One region of the Streptococcus sp. F2 genome, then DNA from elsewhere that is predicted to be linked to it. Evidence: riboswitches for the same ligand, from Rfam matches in the RefSeq annotation. Region 1 holds a riboswitch; the other holds the start of a gene.
What was found. A riboswitch is a leader RNA that binds a small molecule or an ion and turns the genes downstream of it on or off. The one in region 1 is predicted to bind preQ1.

Region 1 (4,421 bases):
GGTAGGCTTGAGTTGGCACCGTGTCCGACCTCTTCGAAAGCAGAGAAATAAAAATGGGTCGTGTATGGCAATTCCACTTGCTCTTCTTTGTAGCATTTTAGGAGCTCCATAAGAATAGCTGCGCTGACCTTGTCGTCAAGGTGACGAGACTTGATAAAGCCTGATTCGGTCACGATGACACGCGGATCAAAAGAGATGAAATCACCGACTTCGATGCCAAGCGCGCGTGTTTCGTCAGCCGTTGTGACTTTTTCGTCCAAGCGCACTTCCATATTAGCTTGATTGCGTTCCGCACTGCCCGCGTCTTTATAAACATGCACAGATGTCTGGTGAAGTAAGATGGTTCCAGAAATTTCCTTTCCAGATTTGGCAAGATGTACGGTACAGTTCTCTCCCTCGATAGAATTGTAGACAAAGCCACCCACTAAGTCCATTTTCAAACGACCGTCAGGTTTGATAGCACGAACCATAGCCCCCAGAGTATCTAAGTGAGCCGTCACCACACGGTGTTTGTCATCGTTTTTACCTTGGACAGACACCATAATGCCTCCCTTATGGGTACGGACAGGCTCATAGCCAAATTGGCTGAGTTCGTCATGCACATAGTTCATGATTTTCCGAGTAAAACCTGTTGGAGAAGGGATGTTAGCAAGTTTAGTCAGGTATTCCACAGTTGTTTTCATAAGTACTCCATTCTTTGAAAAAATCCATATAGTCCTTCTATTATAACATTTTTCAAGACACAAGATCCTTCTAAATCTGGAAAAGATGAGGCAATTGTTTCTGTAAAGCCTTGCTAATCATGAGGACGAGGAGTAGACTAACCAAACGGTCTAAATAATCCGTACCTGCCTGAATGACAATAACACTGACCGTTAAGTCAATCCCCAATCCATGTAACATCTGCACCAAGAGACTGGAGCCACTTGAGGTGATCCCTTTAAAGAGAGTAACCGTAATGATAGAAGCCACTAGTGTGCCAGGAAAGGAAATACACAAAGCCTTCCAAATCAAGTCCTTAGCTTTGCTGTTTTGGCGCAGGAAAACCCCAGCAGTCAAAGCAGTAATGATGGCCACTGGAGCATAAAAGAGGGCGAAAATATCCGTTGTCATCCAAGAAAGAAGCGCGCTAACAATAGCAGTCACTGCGCCAAGCCAAGGGCCAAATAAAAGAGCGATTAGTAGTGTGCCTACCATGTCCAGGTAAAGGGGCAATTTGAGAAAGAGGGCGATATTAGCTCCTAGATAGTTAAGAGCAATTGCAGCAGCGATAAAGGTTAAAACCTGTGTTTTGATTTTTGTCATGTCTTATCCTAACTGTAAATGGTCAAGGTCTTGAACGACCTGATGCAAAGGGACTTCTAAAATAGTAGCGATGAATTCGGACCAAAAAGCCTTGCTGTTCACCGTCGTCAAAATATGGCTGTTTGCCTTCTTATGGTAAAAATCGTATTGATCGACAACGGTTTGACCAAGAGCAATCCCTTCTGTTGCCACATCCGTATAACTGTCAAAACCTTGGCAAATGGTAGGAGTTAAGAAATAGACCACGGCAAGAGGGTCATTGATGACGCAGCCAATCAGGTGTTCGCATTCCCAATGGAAATCAAAATAAAAACGGGTGATGTTTTCAATAAAGACAGTTTCCTCAGGATTGAGTCGAGCCATGTAAGACAAGTGATTTGGGGTCAAGACAATCTGTCTCGTCACATCTAGCCCCACCATTTCAAGTTTGCGGCCCAGCTGTTTAAAGGTTAGTCTGGCTGCATGAGGATCACACCAATAATTGTACTCGGCCACCGGAGAACAATTGCCATGAGCTTTGAAGGCACCTCCCATGCTAACAAAGCGGTGGCAATGTTTGCCCATATTTGGGTTTTGACCCAAAGCTTCTGCCACATTGGTCAATGGACCAAGGGCGATAATAGCCGTCTCAGAGGGCTCAGCGAAATGCTGGGCTAAAAAATCAGCAGCGGTCAGGGCTTCAGCTTCTTTGATTACTGAAGGTTGGAGCAGGCTATCGCCGAGACCGTCTATACCGTGGGTATCCTGGGCAGAGACATAGTCCCTTTCTAGAGGAATCCCACGTCCTAGATAAATGGGAATATCAAGGCGGTTCACCCGTTCTAAAAGAAGAATGGTATTTTGTAAGCCGATGGAAACAGGGACATTGCCTTGAACCAGTGTAATGGCGATGACCTCAAGTTTCGGGTGCTTCAGGGCATACAAAAGCGCTAAGCTATCGTCAATACCAGGATCGCAGTCAATAATAATAGGTTGCTTAGTCATAAAAACCTTTCTAATGAGTAACAGAGCTCCTCTTACCTTGAGGAGAAAAATAGCTAACAACAACATCAGTCAAAACAAAAAAAGTCTGAGACAGGACGTCCCAGACTGGAAAAAACGGTAACAGGTGTTAAATAGAAGACACCAAATAGCACCTGACAAGGCGTTGTCAGGTTGTGAAAGCTTGTTACTTAGTTTTTTATTCTGGGAAGTTTTCGAACCAGTCCAGGAAATCCCTGATTTGTGTAACCTTAGTCTACTATGATTTGAGACACTTGTAAAGCTTAGCCTTCAGAAGAAGCCCTAAACGCGTCTCTCCTCTCTAATATAATGTTCGCTAAACGCTCGATATCATCATTTGTGCCCCGCAATTCAAAATCACCAAGCATGGGAAAGCCAAAGCGCTTAGCATATTGTTTAGCAGTCAGGCAATATTGGTTGTTAAAATTCTTATTCCCCGAACCAATAATCCCCATACAATATTTATAATTGTCATGAGCTGCTATAAAATCGCCTAGAGGGTTGGTCAGAATCTCTACCTCGCCAGAGTCAACGCCGTTTCCACCTTCTAGATAAGTGGGCAGCATCGCCACAAAATCCTCCTCAACGGGAAAAGTTTCGTGCTTCAAATCTTTAATGTTAATCTGGTTAACATGGCACCCCTGGTTTTCGGCTAAATAAAGGGACAGCCGTTTCACAAAACTAAGGGTATTTCCGCTAAGGCTGATAAAAACAATGGTTAAGTCTGACATAAAAACTCCTATCTAAACTATCAGTCATCACTACCAAGATTAGCACAAGTCATAGCAACAAACAAGTTATAGCCTTTCAAAACTGTCTGAAATGTTTCCTATTGAATAAGATAAAGAGGTATTTACTTGGCACTGAAGTGAGGGTCAGGGTTACGTCTCTCATACTGTTATAAAATAAGTCAAAAAGTTAAAAAAAGAAAAAAATATGACCCGTTAGGGGATATTAAAATGTATCTAATTGTCCGAAATTAGAGAAAAAAGCTAAAATAAGACAATTTGAAGAACTGGTTCGGTTCACTTTTTTAATTTGAGGAAAAAAACTTGGTGTTTAAAAAGTTGATTTTCACAGTTGTTAGCTGAACCATCAGTTAAGTTGATAGGTTCTCCAAGACTAAGTATGTTATAATTTAGTCGTTTTGCAACAAAGTTATCGACTGAAACAGTCACTAGATAAATTGAAATCACTAAAGAAGGACATAAAACTGACATGACGCATGCTAGTAAACTTTTTACCAAGCAACAATGGAGAGAGCTTGAGTTAATTGCCCACTTAACAGAACATTCAGAGAGAATGGGATACAAGGATAGAGAACTGTGCAAAGTACTGGATATAACGGTGTCAACCTTACAGGCCTGTATTGCTAATTTGCAATTTATGGAATCCCTCGGTCGGATTACTTACGAAGACGGTTACTTAACCATTGACTATAATGATTACTGTGGCTTGCAGGAAGTCTATCAAAGGGGGCTGAGAGAATCCCAGTCCTTACAGCTCTTGTCAGCCTTGTTTTTTAAAGAGTTTGATTCTTTAGAGGATTTAGCAGAAGAGTTATTTATTAGTCTATCAACGTTAAAGCGACTCATCACCAGAACAAACATCTATCTTAGAAAAGAATTTGATATTAAGATTTCAACAAGCCCTGTTATGGTTGTGGGAAATGAGCATCAAATCCGCTTGTTTTATCTTAAATACTTCTCAGAAGCCTACACTATTTCCGAATGGCCATTTGATGGTGTTATCAATCAACATGATGTTGAGCGTTTCATTGATTTAATGGTAAAACAAACAGATGTCATCATAAATTTTGCGCTATTTCAACATTTGAAACTACTGTGTGGGGTCAATTTGATTCGCTTTCACAAAGGATTTACCCTTAATCGACAACGTAAAGGACTAGAAAATCTTTTTCTTAAAACGTTGGAAGATTCTTTGGAAATGAAAGACCTATCCTCCCTATTTGCTTTGAAATTTAATCGTCCTTTGGAGGAAGTGGCTCTTTCTGAGATTTTTTCAAATTACATGAATGAGGAATTAGAACTAGGAGCATCTTTTCAATTAGGCGTTAAAGGAAAAGAGGAAGTTTTATCACCTAAAAATATAGT
Region 2 (4,421 bases), on a different contig from region 1:
TTTCTAATTTTGCTTTTGCATCGTTGCGAGTCATTTTCTCCAACTTGCCCGTTAAAACAACCGTTAAGCCAAATAATTCTGCATTACTATCAATCTTCTGTCCTAAATAAGCTAAGTTAACCCCAGCATTCTTTAGTTCTTCTACTAAAAGAATGGCAGAATCTTGTTGAAAATATTGAACCAATGATTTAGCAATCACCATGCCCAGACCATCAATAGTCGCAATGTCTTCTTCTCTCACCGTTAAAAGATGCTCAATGTTTCCGCAAGTTTCCAAAATTAAACGACTGGCCTTAGCACCAATGTGACGAATACCTAAACCAAATAACAATTTCTCGGCTGAATTTGATTTGGACGTTTCAATAGCTGCTAGCAATTTTTCGGCCGACTTTTCTTTGATGCCATCTAGATGCAGAAGATCTTCCTTAGTGAGCTTGTAAATATCTGCCACATCGTGAACAAGCCCTGCTAAAAAGAGTTTTTCCACAACAGCAGGCCCAAGTCCAGCAATATTCATGGCATTTCGACTGGCAAAGTGTTCCAACCCTCGCTGAATCAAACTCGGACACAAAGGATTGATACAGCGTAGAGCTACTTCATCCTCAAAATGCACTAAATCACTCTGACAAGATGGGCATTGACTTGGAATCCACATAGGCACCTGTTCCTGACGCTTGTCAGAAACCACGCGCAAGACAGCAGGAATGATATCCCCAGCTTTATAGACAATTACGGTATCTCCAATTCGAATATCTTTTTCCGCAATATAATCGACGTTATGCAAGGTAGCCCTGCTGACCGTTGTTCCAGCTAATTGAACTGGTGTCAAGTTTGCTGTTGGGGTAACCACACCTGTTCGACCAACTGTCCAGTCAACCGAAAGGATTTCTGCCTCTTTTTCTTCTGCTGGAAACTTGTAGGCAATCGCCCAACGTGGTGCTTTAACCGTAAATCCCAAATCTTCTTGCATGGCTAAGTTATTCACTTTGATGACAATACCGTCAATATCATAAGCCAATTGATCGCGTTCTGCCTCCACAGTTTGAATAAAATCCCAAATCTCATCCATAGAGGATGACAGATGGTGACGCTGATTAACTGAGAAGCCCAAATCGGCTAATGCTTTCAAGACATGATCTTGCTGACTTCTGATTGTGGGACTAGCTTCTTGGTAGAGAAAAGTAGCCAATTGACGCTTAGCCACTACCGCCGTATCTAATTGCCTCAAGGTACCCGCAGCAGCATTTCTAGGATTGGCAAATTCTGTTTCACCGTTTTCCTGTCTCTCTTCATTAATTGCTTTAAAGGATTGCCGAGACATGTAGGCCTCTCCTCGAACAGTTATGGTCAGGGGTTGAGGCAGTACTTGAGGAATATCTTTAATCTGTTTAAGATTCTCTGTAATGTTTTCACCAACACTACCATCTCCGCGGGTAGCTCCCACCTGTAATTGGCCATTTTCATAACTTAAAGAGATGGATAAGCCGTCAATTTTTAGCTCTGCTAGATAAGTGGCATCAGGAAATTCCGATTTAACCCGCTTGTCAAAGGCATCTAATTCCTCACGCGAAAAAGCATCCTGCAAACTAAATAGCGGATACTGGTGCTGGTATTTTTCAAAACCGGTAAGAAGGGTTCCTCCGACATTCTGAGTTGGGCTATCTTGTAAGACATGCTCAGGGTATTGGTTTTCAAGATCCACTAGCTCACGATAAAGCTTATCGTACTCGCTATCAGAAACAGAAGGGGAATCATTGGTATAGTATTCTTGACGGTAACGGTTAAGCAATTCCGTCAATTCTCTTATGCGTTTTTTCATACTCTTATTTTATCATAAAAGAGTGAAAATAAGCTATTTCCTAATCAGAAGAAAATAAAAAGGACAGCTGTAAAATCCAGCAACTGTCCAAGTACCTATTTTCTAAAAAGTGTAGGGCTTCTCTCACTCCGGTTATGAATATTCGTTAATGAAAAGACATACGCTTAGCTAGCTTATCAATAATCAGAGAGCCGATGAGCAGCGATGCCAATTCCCCCATAGCCGTTGTAAACCAGGTCAACAGGAAGGGTGCACCAAAGAAAGAAAGCTCAATAGCCACGGTCACCATGGAAGCGGCAAAAAAGAAAGAAAAGTAAAAGAACGCCTTGTTAACAAGACCATTAAATAGATAGTCTTTGTGGTACTTCCTAAAGAGAACGACACCCAACGTCACAAAAATAAGGGTTGAGCCACCACCAACAAAGACATCAATAAGTCCGAAACTGTAAAAGTTTGCAATCATACACCCAAGAGTCACTGCAATGATATACTTGCGATGGTAAAAAGCAAGGAAATTCAACATTTCAGATACCCTAAACTGATACATTCCATAAGAAATGGCATTCAGAGGAGGCGTAATGGTCAATACCACATAGAGAGCAGCCACTAAAGCAATGTGAACGTAGTCACGCACTGTTAATTTTGTCATTTTTTCTCCTTTAACGTCAAAGCAGTTAGTCAAACCTAACTCTTTACGTGTCTAATATGCTTGGTGAAAGGGAACTAAGCACCAAGGGTTGCTAAGCAACGGTTACATTGTACCACAAAAAGACCAACTTGACAAAAATACTAAATAAGTCTGCGACCTATAACAAAGGGGCATGGTTACCTTCTCGATTCCTTTCATACAGACTAACTGAATACTTTTAGTATCACGATTTTCTCTTTTGTGAGATAAATTATGTGGCTGAAAAGTAAAAGGACCTGAGACTTTACTCAGGTCCTTTACCCCACTAGGGATTTTAAAACTGTTTTGTGCTTATTGTCTTTCTTTGCCTTTTCTAAATAACTTAACAGAAGCAAACAAGCTAGTCATTCCTAAGATAGTCATCACAATCCCAGCTTTTTCACCTGCTTTTGGCAAAGCCTTCTCTGAGGAAGCTTTTTGAGCTGCCGCAAGTGGTTTAGCTGTCACTACCTTTTTCTGCTCAGTAGCAGTCGGAGCTGGTTTACCTTCCTCTATACCTGCATCTGCGGCTTTTTTAAAGGATAATTGAAGCAACAATGGATCATGGTCAGAAGCACGGCCATGAACTTCCATAAACGGTGAATTCACATGCACCATGTCAAATTCATACTGACCAAGCAGGTTACGAGATACTAGCATGTTATCGAGGGTTTGATTGTTTCCTTGGTAGAAATAAGAATAACGATCTGCTAAATCATGTCTGCTAACCAAGTTAGCCATATCCCCTTCTTCAATCAATTGAATCGTCTTTGTGAATTCGTAATCGTTAAAGTCACCTAACATCACAATATTTGCCTGATGAGTTGCTCCTTCTTTGGCAAATTTAGCCAACATATTGGCTAAAACATGGCGTCTTTCTTCAGATTTGAAGGTAACAGGTTGCACACGTCCATAAAGAGCATTGTCCCCACGCTTAGAGTTCAAATGGTTTGCTACCACAATGACTTTATTTCCTTGGAAAACAAATTCTGCTGCTAGTGATTTACGGACATCTTTCCAAGCAGGATTAGTTGGATCAATTCGACCAACACTGAGGTTTAACTCCCCGTTTACCCATGACAGAGCATCCTTAGCGCCACCTTTTGGCTTATCCGATAAACTAACACGATCTGGCTGATAGAGGAAGCCTGTCCGAATATTCCCACCAGGTTGACCACCGTCAACATTATTTTCTGGAGCAATATCAACATAACGATAAGTTGGGCCCCCAAGCTTTTGAATAGCATCAATCAGGCGTTGAGCACTTTGGGTAGCATCTGTAGTACCATCATCGGTTGGGCCGTTATTATCTTGTACCTCAATCAGTCCAATGATATCAGGTGCATTCAAATCGTGAATAAAGGATTCAGCAATACGTTTGACTTTCTCATCCTTGGTTGAAGATGGGTTTGCTGAGAAGTTCTCAATATTATAAGATGCAATACTTAATTTGCTTAGGTCTTTTTGCAAATGTGTTTTTTCAGGTGCAAGGTGGCCATCTATTAAGACAGGCATCTTTTGGCTATCATCAACAAAAACCTTGTAATTACCATAACTGTATGAGACTGGCCCAGCTAATCTTCCCTTGTAAGAATCACCAGATTTGATGGTTTGCTTACCTTTTTTGAAAAGTACAGGAATCACATCGGTATTGTAACTGGTTGCAGGCAACAATACACCACCTGAATTGTTCAACACTCTCGTGCTAGAACCAGGTAAAACATAGATTTCTTTATTTTTCGTTGGACCAAGGATTTTCGCATCGTCGACAGCAACCAACATGCCTTCCATGGATTCCCAATAGTCAATAGCATCTTCTTGTGGGTCAAAGACACGTAAGCCATCATTATCAATGACATCAGCAGGTGCCACACGATCTTTACCTAACAAAAGAGGGGCTGGTACTGGAGCTGTCCCTGTTTTGGTAACAGTTTT

Region 2: another riboswitch for preQ1. It lies ahead of ACYTR8_RS03620 (QueT transporter family protein); the one in region 1 lies ahead of ACYTR8_RS04380 (nucleoside hydrolase).

The regions. Positions count from the first base shown of each region.
Region 1 is NZ_JBWKAI010000009.1:17,100-21,520, forward strand. It holds gene ACYTR8_RS04370 (M42 family metallopeptidase) at 1-683, opposite strand, end outside; gene ACYTR8_RS04375 (ECF transporter S component) at 754-1,305, opposite strand; gene ACYTR8_RS04380 (nucleoside hydrolase) at 1,309-2,289, opposite strand; PreQ1 riboswitch class I at 2,472-2,516, opposite strand; gene nrdI (class Ib ribonucleoside-diphosphate reductase assembly flavoprotein NrdI) at 2,571-3,038, opposite strand; gene ACYTR8_RS04390 (helix-turn-helix domain-containing protein) at 3,526-4,421, shown strand, end outside.
Region 2 is NZ_JBWKAI010000007.1:1,531-5,951, reverse strand. It holds gene ligA (NAD-dependent DNA ligase LigA) at 1-1,819, opposite strand, end outside; gene ACYTR8_RS03620 (QueT transporter family protein) at 1,965-2,468, opposite strand; PreQ1 riboswitch class II at 2,466-2,585, opposite strand; gene ACYTR8_RS03615 (endonuclease/exonuclease/phosphatase family protein) at 2,799-4,421, opposite strand, start outside.